Regions from separate parts of the Brevibacillus sp. NL20B1 genome, predicted to be linked through region 1. Evidence: a T-box and tRNA genes for the amino acid it is inferred to sense, from the RefSeq annotation. Region 1 holds a T-box; the other holds one or more tRNA genes.
The links. The T-box of region 1 lies ahead of KDN35_RS13120 (valine--tRNA ligase). A T-box ahead of a tRNA ligase gene usually reads a tRNA of that ligase, here a tRNA-Val.
Positions count from the first base shown of each region.

Region 2: it encodes a tRNA-Val, which carries the amino acid that the T-box ahead of KDN35_RS13120 (valine--tRNA ligase) is inferred to sense. The anticodon was not compared.

Region 1 is NZ_JAGTPT010000018.1:14,443-22,471, reverse strand. Features, by position in the region: gene KDN35_RS13120 (valine--tRNA ligase) at 1-2,549, opposite strand, end outside; T-box leader at 2,587-2,834, opposite strand; gene KDN35_RS13115 (STAS domain-containing protein) at 2,903-3,214, opposite strand; gene KDN35_RS13110 (ATP-binding protein) at 3,309-4,547, opposite strand; gene KDN35_RS19920 (SpoIIE family protein phosphatase) at 4,544-6,643, opposite strand; gene KDN35_RS13100 (hypothetical protein) at 6,798-6,980, shown strand; gene KDN35_RS13095 (protein kinase family protein) at 7,037-8,029, opposite strand, start outside.
Region 2 is NZ_JAGTPT010000014.1:24,991-33,019, reverse strand. Features, by position in the region: gene KDN35_RS11195 (PHP domain-containing protein) at 1-754, shown strand, start outside; gene KDN35_RS11190 (GNAT family N-acetyltransferase) at 809-1,264, opposite strand; gene KDN35_RS11185 (2'-5' RNA ligase family protein) at 1,375-1,884, opposite strand; gene KDN35_RS11180 (hypothetical protein) at 2,037-2,195, shown strand; gene KDN35_RS11175 (alpha/beta hydrolase) at 2,198-2,902, opposite strand; gene KDN35_RS11170 (phosphatidylglycerophosphatase A family protein) at 3,123-3,683, shown strand; tRNA gene KDN35_RS11165 (tRNA-Ile) at 3,965-4,041, shown strand; tRNA gene KDN35_RS11160 (tRNA-Val) at 4,074-4,149, shown strand; gene KDN35_RS11155 (restriction endonuclease) at 4,829-6,355, shown strand; gene KDN35_RS11150 (lysylphosphatidylglycerol synthase transmembrane domain-containing protein) at 6,836-7,783, shown strand; gene KDN35_RS11145 (UDP-glucose dehydrogenase family protein) at 7,776-8,029, shown strand, end outside.

The DNA.
Region 1 (8,029 bases):
TTCAGCTTGTTCTCGATCCGCTCTACTTCCTTGTGCAGCGTCGCCAGTTCTTTTTCCAGGCGTTTGATCTCCTGGTCGAGATCGATCAGCCCGGCCAGCGGCAGGAACAGCTCCGCACCCGTCACCACGGCGGACATCGCCTTGTCCGGCGTCGCCAACTGCTCACTGATCTCCAGGCGTTCAGGATTGCAGAAGCGGACGATGTACTCTTTGCCCCGGTTCAGGCGTTCCAGCGCAACGGCGTCGCCCGGCTTGATCAGCAGCTCGATCTTTTTGGACATCGGCACGTTGACCTCGGCGCGAATGTTGCGCACGCTGCGGATCACTTCCATGAGCAGGTTCATCTCTGCCTCGGCATCCGGGAAGCTCCACTGTTCATTGACAGTCGGCCATGCCGCCACCGTGATGCTCTCGCCCTGGTGAGGCAGCGCCTGCCAGATTTCCTCGGTGATGAACGGCATGAACGGATGCAGGAGGCGCAGCGTTTGATCCAGCACGGTGGCGAGCACGGACTGGGTCGTCTTCTTCGCCGCCTCGTCGCTGCCGTACAGCGGCAGTTTGGCCATCTCGATGTACCAGTCGCAGAGATCGTCCCAGATGAAGTTGTACAGCACACGTCCTGCTTCGCCAAATTCAAACGCGTCCATCAAGCGGGTCACGTCGGCGATGGTAGCCTGCAGACGGGAGAGAATCCACTTGTCCGGCGTGGACAGTTCGCCCGACAGGTCAATGTCCTCGTAGCGGAAGCCGGCCATGTTCATCAGGGCAAAACGGGAGGCGTTCCAGATCTTGTTGGCGAAGTTGCGGTTGGATTCCACCTTCTCCCAGTAGAAGCGCTGGTCGTTCCCCGGCGAGTTGCCCGTCGCCAGCGTGAAGCGGAGCGCGTCTGCCCCGTATTTTTCAATTACTTCCATCGGATCGACGCCATTGCCCAGCGACTTGGACATCTTGCGCCCTTCGGAATCGCGAATAATGCCGTGAATCAACACGGTCTCAAACGGATTTTTCCCGGTAAACTCCAGGCCGCTGAAAATCATCCGGGCGACCCAGAAGAAGATGATGTCGTAGCCGGTGACCAGCACGTTGGTCGGATAAAAGTACTTCAAGTCCTCGGTCTCGTCCGGCCAGCCCAGCGTGGAGAACGGCCAGAGCGCGGACGAGAACCAGGTGTCAAGGACGTCCGGGTCCTGCTCCAGCTTGTGGCTGTGGCAGTGCGGGCACTCGGTCACGTCGTCGCGGGACACAATCGTCTCGCCGCAGTCCTGGCAGTACCATGCCGGAATCCGGTGTCCCCACCAGAGCTGACGGGAAATGCACCAGTCGCGAATGTTTTCAATCCAGCGCAAGTAGTTGTTCTTGAAGCGTTCCGGAACGAATTTGACGCTGTTCTCGCTGTACGCATTGGCGATGGCAGCATCGGCCAGAGGCTGCATTTTGACGAACCACTGCGTCGACAGGTACGGCTCGACGACGGCGTCGCTCCGCTCGCTGTGACCCACCTGGTGGATGTGCTCCTCGATTTTGAACATGACGCCCTGCTCGGTCAGGTCCTTGATGATCTGCTTGCGGCACTCGAAGCGGTCGAGGCCCTGATACTTGCCGGCGTTTTCGTTCATCGTGCCGGTTTCGTCCATGACCACGATCTGCGGCAGGTTGTGTCTTAAGCCGATTTCAAAGTCGTTCGGATCGTGGGCCGGCGTGATTTTCACGGCGCCGGAACCAAACTCGGGGTCGACGTAGTCGTCAGCTACGATCGGAATTTCCCGGCCGACAATCGGCAGGATCACCGTTTTGCCGATCAGGTGCTTGTATCGTTCGTCATCCGGGTGAACAGCGACAGCAGTATCACCCAGCATCGTTTCCGGACGGGTGGTCGCCACTTCGATGTAGCCGCTGCCGTCAGCCAGCGGGTAGCGCATGTGGTGCAGCGCGCCCTTCACCTCTTTGTAGATCACCTCGATGTCGGAGAGCGCCGTGCGTGCGACCGGGTCCCAGTTGATGATGCGGTTGCCGCGGTAGATCAGGCCTTTTTCGTAGAGACGGACGAATACCTCGCGCACCGCCCGGGACAGTCCTTCGTCCATGGTAAAGCGTTCACGCGAATAGTCCAGCGCCAGCCCCAGCTTTTCCCACTGGTCGCGGATGTGTTGGGCGTAGATGTGCTTCCACTCCCAGACTTTTTCCAAAAACTTCTCCCGACCCAGATCGTGGCGGGAAATGCCCTGTTCGCGCAGGTTTGCTTCCACGCGGGCCTGAGTGGCGATTCCGGCGTGGTCCATCCCCGGCAAAAACAGCGTGCTGTAACCCTGCATTCGCTTGGCGCGGGTGATGATGTCCTGCAGGGTGGTGTCCAGAGCGTGCCCCAGGTGCAGCTTGCCCGTCACGTTCGGCGGCGGGATGACGATCGTGAACGGACGTTTGTCCGGATCACGCTCCGCCTTGAAAAACTGCTTTTCGATCCAGTACGGATACCATTTGCTTTCCGCTGCCTTCGGATCGTAGTTCTTCGGCAGCAGTTGATCGATGTCTTGCGTCGGTTGAGTCGACATAGCACATCCTCCTTCGGAAAATAAAAAAACCTTTCATCCAAAGGACGAAAGGATCATTTCGCGGTACCACCTTTGTTAACACACGGCGCGTCGAAAAGACAGACGGGGCGTGCGTTCCCTCAGACACATAACGGCTGTTGACCGGTTTCGGCTAAGCGGCATCGCTTCACCGAAACAACTCCCGGGCGACCTTCAGCCATTCCCTGCCTTAGAGAATCTCGCAGCAAATGATTCTCCCTCTCTGCCAAGGCGTCCTGGCCTACTCTTCCCGTTCATCGCTTGTTCCCTGTTCTGTTGCAGATTCTAGGTTATTATTATATACAAACTGCGCGCAGCCCGTCAAACCCGGCCTGCTACGCTTTTTTGACGCCAATGCCGAGCGCCTCCGCAAACCCCAGCAGTTCCAGGATGTCCAATATCTCTTCCCGCACGTTGACGATTTCCACGTGTTTGCCCGCACTAAGCAAATCCTTGGTGGTGTAAAACAGGCTGCAAATCCCTGAAGAATCGACAAACGTCACGTCGCGAAAGTCAACCGTCACGCGTTGATTCCGCTCCCCGTATTCGCGCAGCAGCCGCCCCACTTCGTCCCCTACGGCCATGTCCAGTTCTCCGGCAAAAAACAGCGCGGCCTGTCCGTCCGCTTCGATTGCCCGGTATTCCATGCACAAACTCCTCTCCCTTGGTTTTCTCATCACGCCACCGGTACTGACAGTTCCCTGCTTTCATGTATTACCCTTTTGTGCATTTCCCAAACATTCACAATGGTTGGACGCGGCACTCCAAGACCAGTTTTGTGCCCGCCGACGAACTGCAAAGCAGGAGCCGGTCGCAGCACCGCAGCATGACGTGAAACCCGACACCCAGCGAGTTTCGGGTGGAATAGCCCTGGATCAGCGTCGCACGCGGCAGTTCTTCCAGATCGATGCCGCCCCCCTGGTCATGGACGACGGCGCGGCACACTTGCTCATTTGCCCGGTAGAGAGTGACCGTACCGCCGCTGCCGTGCTTCAGCGTATTGCTGGCCGCTTCGTTCAGCGCCACGATGTACTGCAATAGACGCTTGTCCGCCATTCCGAGCGGCTCCAGCACCCGTCGGCACTCGCGCCTCAGCCTGCTCAAATCCTCCGGAGCCCGTACGTCAATGGCAGCCAGCATCTCTCCTTCCCTGATCAGTACAAACAGTTCCTCGTCAGTCAACAGGACCAGCTTGTCGCCCGTCACCGACGCCAACACCTGTTTGTACAAATCCCACTCTTTTTTCTGCCGCCGCCGCTCCTCGGCAATCGCCTCCGTAATGTCGATCAGCGCAAGGCCGCACGTCCGGTCCGGCAGGGGAGACGCGTACAGCTCGTAGACACGGCTCCCGTCCGGCGCCACGACCTGTTCCCTGAGCGCGGTGCCCGCGTCCGCCGCCCGTGCCGCCAGACGGCGCATCTCCTGCTCCAGCGGCTCGTCCACCCGAGCTGTCCCGAGCGGACGCAGGCGGCCGTCCTCCACCAGATAAAGGTAGATCGCCCCCACCTGGCGCAGGATGGAGAGCTTCTGCAGCTCCTGCTTGATTATCCGGCTCCACTCGTCGTTCCGCTCCCGCATGTTTTTCAACAGCGAGGCCGGGTCGAGCTCCCCGCTCAGATGCCAGCGGTGAAACTCATCCAGGAGCAGCCGCTCCAGCACCTCGTTCCGGCGCAGCACCTTTTCAATATCCAGCACGTAATACGGCACATTGCGGATTCCCCGGACCAGGCTGCCGATAATCCGAAAGTCGGCGGCCAGCTCCACTTCAATTCGCCCATGCAGCGGCTGCCCGGGACAGTACAGCCCCACTGCGGTCCGGCTGACCGCGCGCAGCTCCGCGACAGCCTCCGCGCCGTCCGCCAAAAGCGTCAGACGAACCTGCCGGGGCGGCAGCACCTTCTGCGCCGAGCGGCCCACCCGCAGTTCGTTCAGGCAGTTGCGGCAGGAGGGCTCGTCGGGACACCGCTCACACAGTATCATGCTCCTTCCCCCTCTTTCTTCGCAGCCGTTTGAAACTGAAGGATCAACAAGGAAATGTCATCCTTCTGCTGCCAGGCGCGGGTCAATTCCCAGACGCGCTGCTCCACCAGGGCAATGCGATCTTCGGCCGATGTCCGGCATTCGTTCCACAATGCGGACAATTCCCGGCGCCATCTGTCGGGGCAGCGGCTCGAATCGCGCCGCTTCAGGTCTGGCAGGCCATCCGTGTAGACGAGCAGCATGCCGTCTTCAGTAATGTCCATTTCCTCCCGGACGTAGCGGCTGTCGGACGACAACCCCAGCCCCAAGCCCCCGGCGCAGGAGAACAGGCCGACCTTGCTGGCCGACAGGTACAGCGGCTGGGGATGGCCCGCCCGGCTGAGAAAGAGCTTGTGGGCAACAGCGTCGTACACCACGATCAACATCGTGATGAACGAGCGCGTTTTGCTCAAATCCGCATACAGCAGGTTGTTCAGCCTGTAGAGTATCTGGTCAGGCTCCCAGCACGTCTGGATCACTGCCCGCAGCGCGCTGCGAATGCTGTTGGCCATCAGGCTGGCCGGCAGGCCGTGTCCCGATGCGTCTGCCACGACAAAGCAGGTGTAGCGCTGGTCAATCCGGACGTAATCCACGTAGTCCCCGCCCACGTAGGCAACCGGCAGATAGACCGCTTTTGCCTGCAGGCGCGGCAGCACCATCCGTTCCTCAGGAATGAGCAGCAGTTGAATTCTCCGCGCAAGCTCCATCTCCTGCTCCATCAGGCGCAGTTCAAGCGACTGGTTTTCGTGCAGACAGCGCAGGATCAGACCACGCACGTTGACCGCGAGCAGTCGGTAAAAGGGGTGCTCCATCTCTTTTTCATCCGCCTCTTCGTCCGCCGTCTTGGCCAACACCACCACGTAGCGGGGCGACAGCGGCGAATCCCGCTGTTCGTCGACGACAATCTGCTCCGTCAGCGTATGCCGAATTTGCGGATGGTCCGGATTGCCCCGGACGCTCTCGTAATAGACGACACCATCCGCTGACTCCAGGGACAGCCGCAGGTATAAAAGCGTGCCCATTTTGGCAAACCAGGCGTCCACCAGCTCCTCGATCACCAGCTGCAGGTTTTCGTAGCTCACTTCCCTCATGCTGTGCTCGTTGCTGACGATCAGGAGCTGTTCATAGCGCTGCTTCAGCTTGAGCAGCTGCGCCATCTGGGCGTTTTTCCGCCCACTCTGCTCCAATTGCTCCGCGAACCTCCGTTCCAGTCTGTCCACATACCCAAAGGCGCGTTTGATCACGCTCCGGTTGGCCCGGATTGTCAGCACCAGCCTCACCAGCGCCACCAGCGCTCCCAGGGCCATGCCGATCAGACTGAGGCGCGGTATGGCGGCAACGGATAAGGCGGCAACCACGGTACCTGTCAGCAGTACCGCCGCCATGGATGCATCATGGAGGGAAAATGTCAGTCTTTCGTACGAATGGGTGCAGTCGTCGATTTCCAGTGAGCGTTCACTGACTCGCTCACGACGCTGATGCGCCCGGCAGAGAAGCCAAAGCGAAGTGGCCCCCGCTCCAAACAGCAGAGCCGGAGACAAAAAGGGCAGCGCCGCCGTCAAAACAATAAACGGCAAAACGGCCGCAAGCAGGCGGCGCCGATCCGGCTGGGCCGCATCCGCCATCCGCCGATTGGCGAGTGCCAGGGTGACGGCGGGAAGCAGCAGCAAAAACCCGCTTTGCAGCGCCATTTGGGCGTGCAGCTGGCGGGACAAATCCGGCATGAGCATCAGGCAGACGGCTGTTGTGCCCAACATGGCGCACAGCGTCAGTGCGTCCAGCAGCGTCTTCCACCGCTCGCGGCCGAGATACGGAGCAAACATCGTGTGCAAGGCCAACAGAAAAAAGAGCGAAAAGCACACACACAAAGACAGGCTGATTATCCGGCCCCAAGCCATCGGGATGAATCCCAGCAGGTGTCCGGCTCCCCAGCTGATCAATCCCCATCCCAGCCAAAACGCATCCCAACGCCTATCGCAAGCTGAACGACGGGACACATGCACCAGATACGCGCCCGCGCCCGTACCCAGCGTGTAAAGAAGAGCTTCCCAGATCATCGTGGATCTCCTTATTTTTGCTATCCTATCAGACTATTTTCATTTTACCTACCCGCTCACTCCTGCGTCCAAACCTGTTTTTGCCCCGATAAGCGCGGCTGGTGCAAGGCACTGGCTGTATTCCTTGCGCATATGCTGGAACGAGGTGATTCCGATGAACTGCCGCTGGAAATTCCACCCCACCTACCTGAGGATCAAGTACGGCTGCAAACAGGTTCTGCTGCCGCTGATCATCTTTCAGTTCATCCGCACGGTGATCGTTCCCACATCGTTTGACGTCGTCCTGCTCGGCATCCTGGGGCTCTTGTACGTGGCCATTTACCTCGGCTGGCTGTAGGGGACTTCAATGAGGACAGCAAAAAAACAACGCCCCACTCTGTGAGACGCTGCTTGTCAAAAGGCCTGCTGAACCCAGCGGTTGAGCCGCATCAACCGGTCTATATCCTTCTCCAGCCGCTTGACGGCGTACAGTTCGTTCCAATCCCGCATGCCGCCGTAGTAGATTTCGATATCCCGCATCACCCTTTCCGGGTAGGTGAGAAAGATTGAAAGCAGGTCGATCTCATCCGGCCGAAGCGGAAAGATGCTGGTGTAGTGATGAAACAGTTGACTCGCCCCCGCCGCGTCGCCCGCCTGGTGAAAATAGGCGCGGTAGAACAGGGTCAGGTCACGGGTGGGCGTGTCAAAGAGGGCGCGGTCAAAGTTCAGCAGCTTTCCCTTCCCCGAGCGGTCGGGCATGATGTGGGCCGGATGGGGGAAACCGTGGATCAGGGACAAGCGGAAGTGGGCGTGGGTCTGGTGCCGTTCCCGCCAATCCCGGAGCCGGGCAATCGCTGTTTGGGCCAGTTCGGACACGTACGCCTGATTGGCGAGGAAGACCACGTCAAACGGCGATGGATACAGGCGCTCACGGGCCAGGTCGGCCGCCTTCTCCGCATGTGCCAACAGATGCTGCCAGCGTTTCAAAAGGGAGTCGATCAGCGGCTCTACCTGGCGAGGATCGTCAAACCGGAAATTTTGCGTCAAATGGTGCAGCTCGGCCAATCGTTCCACGGTCGGCGTCGCCCAGGCCAATGGCTGATTGTCCCACAGTTCGCCCCCGGGCATCCAGACGGTCAGGTAATACGTGGTCTCTCCCTGCTGGACGTAAGGTTCGTCGTATTTCGTGTAACAGTACGGCACGGTTCCGTCCCATCCCCGCTGCTGCAGATGGCGCAAAACGCCGCTGACAAGCAGCAGCTTTTGCGCAGAGACCCGCGTCCGCTTGCAGACAAACGATCCGTAAGGGGTCAACACCTTGTACACGTTGGGGGGTTTTAGTTCATCGACGGTCTGGGCGTACATGTCGTATTCACGAAACAGCGGATAAATATCGTCAAAGCGGCT
Region 2 (8,029 bases), on a different contig from region 1:
ACTGGCCGCCGTCGCCATCACCGACCACGACACCGTCGCGGGGATTTCCGCTGCACTGGAAGCGGCCGCGGGGCGGAACATCGAGGTCATCCCCGGCGTGGAGATAAGCTCTGCGGCCAACGGACAGGACATCCACGTGCTCGGCTATTTCATCCCGTACGACGACGAGGCGTTTCAGGAAAAGCTGCGCGGGCTGCGCGAGACCCGGCACGAGCGCAACAAGCTGATGATCGCCCGTCTGCGCGAGTTGGGCATCCCGATCACCCTGGAGAGCGTCTACCGGCGAAAGAAGGGGGAGGACAAAAACATCGGCCGGCCCCACATCGCCGAAGAGCTGGTGGAACTGGGCGTGGTCGGCTCCATCGACGAAGCATTTGCCAAGTACCTGGGCCGCGAGGGAGCCGCCTACGTGAACCCTCCGCGCATCACGCCCCAGGAGGCAATCACGCTGATCAAGGAAGCCGGCGGTGCCGCCGTGCTCGCCCATCCCGGCCTGTACGACGACGATGACCTGGTGCAGGAACTGATCGCCTTTGGCCTGGACGGCATCGAAGTATGGCACCCGGACAACGACGCGGCCGAACGGGAGCGGTATCGCACTTGGGCTGAGCAACACGGCCTGGTCATGACCGGCGGCTCCGACTTCCACGGCTGGCGCGGCGAAGAGCCGTTTCACGCCATGCTGGGTACGCACACCGCACCGGTCTCCGCAGTGGAACGGCTGCGGGAGATTGCGGCGATGCGGAAGCGGTAACACTGCACAGTGAAACCCCGCGTCCGATGAGGACTGCGGGGTTGTTTTTTACACTTATTTCGTATCCAGCTTCTTTACCATGGCAATGTGCTCAATGCCGGCTTCGTCAAACACGTCACCGTGCGCCTGGTAGCCGAGCTTTTCGTAAAAGCGTTGGGCGTGGGTCTGGGCGTTCAGTTTGAGGCTGTGGTAGCCAAGACGGCGGGCGGCTTGCTCCACGGCCAGCATCAGTTCCCGGCCCAGGCCGGTGCCCCGCTCGCTTTTCACCACGGCAACCCGCTCCACTTTGCCCACACCGGGAGCATACGGCCGCAAACGGCTTGCTCCCACGGGCGTCTCCCCCGCGTAGGCGACGAAGTGAACGGTCCCTGTGTCCGGCCGGTCATGCTCGTCAATCTCCAGCTCTTCCGGCACCTGCTGCTCCTCGACAAACACGGCCCGCCGCACCGACAGGGCATCGTTCATCTGCTTGTCAGACTGGACGGTCTCGATTTGGTACACCTGGTTCATCGTCACGCTTCCTTTCGCTCTGCGCCGAAGTTCTCTTTTCACAAGCCGTGAAGGGGGCTGCGCTCAAACGCCCGCTTGCTATCCCGCCCGCGAGAATAATCGCCTCACGGTTATTTTTTCAAGTGGAACGTTTGGTATACGCTCCAGGTGCCGTCCTCCAGCGGACGAATCAAGTGGAAGCTGTCAATCTCCGAGGTCAGGTCGATCTTGTGCATGCTCAGCTGGCTGGTCACGTCGCGCAGCTCGTCGTTGGACAGATCGCGCCCGATGGTCAGATGAGGCACGTAGGCGTATGTTTCCGGAGTATTGACACATTTCTTCACAATCTTTTCGTGCAGGGCCACAAACGGCTCCTTGTTTTGCACGGCAATGTAGATCACGTTGCTGGTCGGGTGAAACGTCGAGATGCGGTGGAAATGAGCGGTAAAGCTATCTGTCGACTGGGCAACCTGTTCGAGGTGGCTCACGAGATTAGGCAGGCGGTCTTCTTCCAGCTCAAACGCCTCTTTCAGTCGGATGTACGGCGGGATCAAATCAAAGGTCGGGTCGTAACGTTTCCGGTATGAGTTGGCGATCTCTTGCACCTGGCTGGATGGGAATACGACGATACTGTATTTCATATGGAACCCCTCCTTCTTCACGTTTTTGAACATGCCATCATATCCACTTATTTTAACAGAAAATTCGCCATTTGTGTAATGTTATGCGTCAACCCGTATATTCCTTCGACGATGGGACAGACTGTTAACAGCAAGGAGGTGTCCCAATAATCATGAAAACAGCCATGATGATTACCTTTATGTTCCTCGTTTTGTTTTTGTTGGCGCTGCTCACCTTTACAATCATTACCGTCATCCGCAAAGCGGAATTCGAAGAGGCGCTCGTCTCGCCAGGAAAGGAAGACGGCACGCAAAAAGAACGGCCACGGTAAGTTTACCCAAACAGCGCGCGCAGCATGCGCGGCAGGTTGGCCTGCCAATATCCCCACGTGTGGTCACCCGCAAAGGTCTCATAAGCCAGGGTGACCCCTTTTGTTTGCAGGATGTCGCGCAGTCGTTCGTTGGCCGCGAGCAGGTTGAGCGTCCCGCGCGACGTTTCCACCGCCGTTTCTTCCGTTCCCACTTCCAGGTAGACGTGCAGGGAAGCGGGCAGCTCCGCTTCGGCGACACGCCGGTTCAGCGCCTCGTCCATCGCGGCAGACTGGCAGGCCACCTGGCCAAACGTGTGCGGATACGCCAACGCCGTAAACAGTGACACGACGCCGCCCAACGACTCGCCCAGCAGCGTTCGCGCCTGCCCCAGCGGGTGAGTGGAGTAGTGACGGTCCACATACCCAACGGCCTCGACAGCCAAAAAGCGCCGGTAGGCCAGATGCTCATCACCGTCCGGATGGTAACGCGCGTACCGCCGGGACTTGTCCACCGGCAGGAACACAGCAATAAGGTCAGGGATTTCTTTTTCCCGGTGGAGCTGTTCCAGAAGCGTCGCCAGCCGGCCCAGCGACAGGTAATCCTCGCCGTCCTGCACGTACAGCACGGGATAGGAGTAGAGCGGGGAGTACCGCTCAGGGGTATAGATGAGGAGATGTTCCGTTGTTCCCAGGAAGTTGCTCGTCAGTGTGATTTCATTCAGCGGCACAGGGATGTCCTCCTTTTCGTGGCTGCGTTCATTATACCGAAAGCCAAGGGGACAGGGAAATCGTTTTCATAACTGAGGGAGGGGCGACCCGCCCGGCCATGTTTTCCCAACTCCTCCATCGGACAAAAAACCTTTCCAGCCGAAAGATTGTCGCAATTCTGCCAGCGTATGATACTATGATAAAAAGTGACTTCACTCAATCGTGGAAGGGGTTGTCTCAATGAAGAAGCACGTACACAGCAGCGAAGTCAGAAATGCCGCCCTGACACGCCTGGCAGAGCGCGGCGTCACGGTAGAGGATATTGCCGAAATCGTCTATCTGATGCAGTCGCCGTACCATCCCGACCTGACCATGGAACCCTGCATCGAGAGCGTAAAAGCCGTTTTGGAAAAAAGGGAAATGCAGCACGCCATCCTCGTCGGCGTGGAATTGGATACATTGGCGGAAAAAGGCATGCTGTCCGAGCCGCTTCAAACCCTCATCGCGACAGACGAAGGCCTGTTCGGCTGCGATGAGACCCTTGCGCTCGGCTCCGTGTTTGGCTACGGCAGCATCGCCGTCACCACCTTTGGCCACCTGGACAAACACAAGGTCGGCGTCATCCAACGCCTGGACACCAAACGCTCCGGCCGCGTCCACACCTTCCTGGACGACCTCGTCGCCAGCATCGCCGCCAACGCCTCCAGCCGCATGGCCCACCGCCTGCGTGACGAGCAGGAAGAGCAAGCCAAACAGGCCGAGATCCGGATTGCGGAACAGAAAGCGGATCAGGCTGGGTGAAAAAGGGGGGCGGACAGCTCCCGGGTCAGCTTTCGCGAAATGCTGAAACATTTGGGAAATGCGGTCTCATTTGAGCAGTACGGTCTCATTCAGGCAGAGATGATGCAGAAGCATTACCGGAAAACCAAGCGAGAACAGGGCCATTCTCTTGCACGTGAAGCTGGCAGAGAATGGTTCTTTCTATGCCGGTAAAATTTTTTACAGGAATTTTGATTTTTTCTCTTGAAATCGAAAAAGAAATCAGGTATATTAAATCATGTGATCGGCGTCCGGTACGATTCGGGCCCTTAGCTCAGTTGGTCAGAGCGGTCGGCTCATAACCGATTGGTCGTAGGTTCGAGTCCTACAGGGCCCACCATGAGACAGACGATTGTAAAAGTTACATAACATGATCCGGTAGCTCAGTTGGGAGAGCACCATCTTGACAGGGTGGGGGTCGCTGGTTCGAACCCAGTCCGGATCACCATACATAAGTAGATGAAACCCTTGAGAAATCAAGGGTTTTTTGATTTTTTTCGTTTTGTGGTCCAAAAGAGCTACTGATCCCCGTCCTTAGGACAGTGATCAAAACATCTTACCAGATATCCTTTCTCAAGATTAACATACCCCAAGCTAGTCCAAGAATTTCCCTCTTTCAATTGCCCGATGTTATGATGAGAAAAAATCATGTAGTACGAGCTTTCCTTCGCAATCTCCAAAAAACTTTCGGAACTGATTGGTATTTTAAAGAGAACTTCTTTTTTATACGTTGGGCTGATCAATGCCACGTTCTTGGTCACAAGGCCCTATATACTTTAATTTTTATGAGATGATTATATTGCTGAAGCATCATCGGGGTCAGATTATACATTCTACCTTGCTTAAGGTAGGGATGATATTGTATTTCGTTAGATATAGGTATAAAGAGTTGCTGCATTAATTTTTTGTTTATCCTCATACAGCCATATTGACTAAAGGCGTTGCATGTAGACAAGTGAGATTACTGAAAACATGTATCTATTTCATTTCTTGTTAAGAACTCAATGGAACCTCCTTAAGAGGAGGTTCTTTAATATTGTCGATTTTGTTCGATAATACATGTAGGAATAAGGAACTAATTGGAGAAAATTTATAGTGACACTCGGTCATAGCTAGGGGGTATCTGTATGGCACGAAAATATTATTATAGTACTATTGTGACGAATAGTTACTTAGGCGTATATAAGGAAATAAAAGGGGCCACCAAGGCAGAGGTTCAATTTAAGGCGGAAGAACAATTACGAAAATGGAAAGAAAGGGAATTAAAAGAGAGAGAACGAGCTGCAATAGCTGACCTTAAAAGCCAGGCGGAATTTGATACCTTACAGGCACAAAAGTTGATTGAGGATTACAAAAATATTCTCAAATCTACTTTGAGAGTAGATGATAAGCTAAACTGGGAGGCATTAAAAGAGAAGAACGAGTATGAAGATATCGAAAAAAGTCCGAAATTTGATAATATATTGAATGAATTAAATGTGCCCAAGGAAAATCGGATCCTTGAATTCTTTTTCAAATCAAAGAAAGAAGCCCGACTTAAAAAAGTAGATGAGGCAAAAACTTTGTTCGAGACCAGATTGAAAGAATATGAAAAAAGAAAAGAAGAGTTTTTAGCTAAACAGAAAGAACAAAACGAATTGATTGATCAGTTTAAAACCGATTTCGAATTAGGACATGGAGATGCAATCGAAAAGTATGTTTATATGGTACTCGAACGCTCTACATATCCTGAAGGATTAGAAAGAGATTATGAAGTTCAGTATGAACCGATAAGTGGTACCATCATTATTTCCTTTGAATTACCATCACAAGAATCCGTACCCAAAGTTATTCAATACAAGTATGTTGCTTCTCGCAAAGCTATCGATCGTGTCGAAATGAAAAAGAAAGAATTTGAGATTTACTACGAAAATGTTCTATATCAAATTTGCCTTCGAACCATTCATGAGGTCTTTGAATCTGTTTACATCAATGCCGTAAAATCGGTTGTTTTTAACGGGTGGATAAGTGGTGTTGATCCGAAAACAGGCAATGACTTTCGTTCTTGTATAATGTCCTGTCAGGCATCTCGAGAAGAGTTCGAAGCATTAAATCTTGAAAGGGTCGATCCCAAAGAATGTTTCCGAAACTTAAAAGGAATTTCCGCTGGCCCATTAGCACACCTAGCCCCGGTAAGACCCATTCTTGATATAAAGAAAGAGGATTCAAGGTTCGTTGAATCCAGAGATGTTCTAGCTGGTCTAAACGCTGAAACGAATCTTGCGACCATGGACTGGGAGGATTTTGAACACCTAGTTAGAGAATTATTTGCCAGGGTGTTTTCCAAAGACGGTGCAGAAGTAAAGGTGACACAAGCGAGTCGTGATGGGGGAGTCGACGCAATAGCTTTTGATCCGGATCCGATAAGAGGTGGAAAATTTGTAATCCAGGCGAAACGGTATAATAACGTGGTTCCTGTTTCAGCCGTCAGGGATCTTTATGGGACTTTAATGGCGGAAGGGGCTACAAAAGGTATATTAGTTACAACCAGTTACTTTGGGAATGACTCTAGAGAGTTTGCAAAAGATAAGCCGATTACCTTGATAGACGGTTCAAACTTAGTTTACATGTTCCAAGAATTTGGTTATAACGTAACCATTCAGCTTCAAAGGTAGATTCCCTTTTCTCACTCAAATTGGTTGATGGTGTGTATTACATCGATAGGACATTAGGAAAGGCACTGTCCTTCCCCTTATCGTGCTACGCGAAGTCGGGGAATAAATGGAGTGATGGGGGCCGAGACGAGCTCCTCTAACGACTTCCTCAGCGGAGAAGCGCAGGACGTGAGGAAGACAGGGGGCACAAGTCTGACTTCTTCGAAATACCCACATGTTGGCCCTCCTGCCCGTTCCGCGTTTTGGAGCGGACGCTACCCACTCCTTCGCTGGTCATCAAGAGAGCGAGCGGAAACCATCACACATAACACCGCGGACTTTGTCTACAGACTGTAACCCCTGGGAACGCAGGGGGTTTTTTTCTGGCCCGGCGGAAAAATCAGGGAGAAGCTGACAATCATTGCGAACTGCCTTTATGATCTTTATAATCTTTCTGTTGGAAATACGGAAGTGCGTAAACCTCCAGGCGGGAAGAGGGACATGATGAGTATGGGGAAGCGTCTGCTTTTTTTTGTGTGTAAACTGATGTTGTTTGCCGCATTTGTGGGATTGTGCGTGTTCTTCTTGGATCTGAAGGCGATAAACAGACAGCTCCTCACATTGCTTCACCATCCGTTTACGCTTGCGGGGATGGCGCTCCTCTACGGGATGGCCTTTTGTCTCAGAGCGTTTGCCTGGAAATGGTATGTGAATAAGGATGTCGCGTTTTCTGTCTTTTTGTATGCGCAATTCTACAGTTTGTTCATCAATCACGTTTTGCCCGTCAAGGCAGGGGACGCCGTGCGAATTGGATTGCTGGCGAAAGAAAAGGATGTGCAGTGGGATGAATCCCTGCATTCTGTCGTGGTGATGCGATCGCTTGATCTGTTGGTACTGGCGGCATATGCGGGGATCGGCGTCTTCTGGATGGGGCTCGCATACGCGTGGACGACTCTGTTTCTGGTCGCTGGTATCGGGGCAGCAGGTCTGGTTGTTTTGCTCCGCTGGGGGATGAAAAAGCCCTTGCTGAAAAAACATGTGCAGATCGTCAAAACAGCCTTTACGGGCCCCAAAGGATGGTTCATCTGTGCGGCGATTGCTGCCAGCTGGGGGCTGGAAGCGTTTGTTGTGCTGGGAGTGACGAATGCCTTGTCCATCGATCTTTCCGTACTGAAAGGTCTCTGGGTAAACAGCATGACGATCGCAGGGCAGCTGTTTCATTTTACGCCTGGCGGGTTGGGTACGTATGAGAGTGTCATGACGTTTTCGCTGGTGACTGCTGGTGTGGGCTGGCAGCAAGCATACGAGGTGGCATTGCTGACGCACGGATGGAAGTTTGCCTTTTCCTATCTGGCAGGGCTGTGGGCGTGGATCGCTCTCCCCATACCATGGAGCGAATTGAGAAGTTGGATCAGCAAGAATCGGAACAGAGGTGAGAGCAATGGATAAGGTTGCCGTGTTGGGAGCGGGTTATGTCGGATTGACAACAGCGGTCGGCCTTTCTGCTTTTGGATGGCCTGTCGTTTGTACCGATGTGGACAAGGAGAAGATCGAATCGCTGAACAAAGGGCAGGTTCCTTTCTTCGAACCGGGACTGGAAGAATGGATGGCCCAGAGTATGCAGAAGGGACTGTTGACGTTTACACCCGATGCTTCCATTGCAATTCGATCCGCTGATGTCATTTTTGTCGCGGT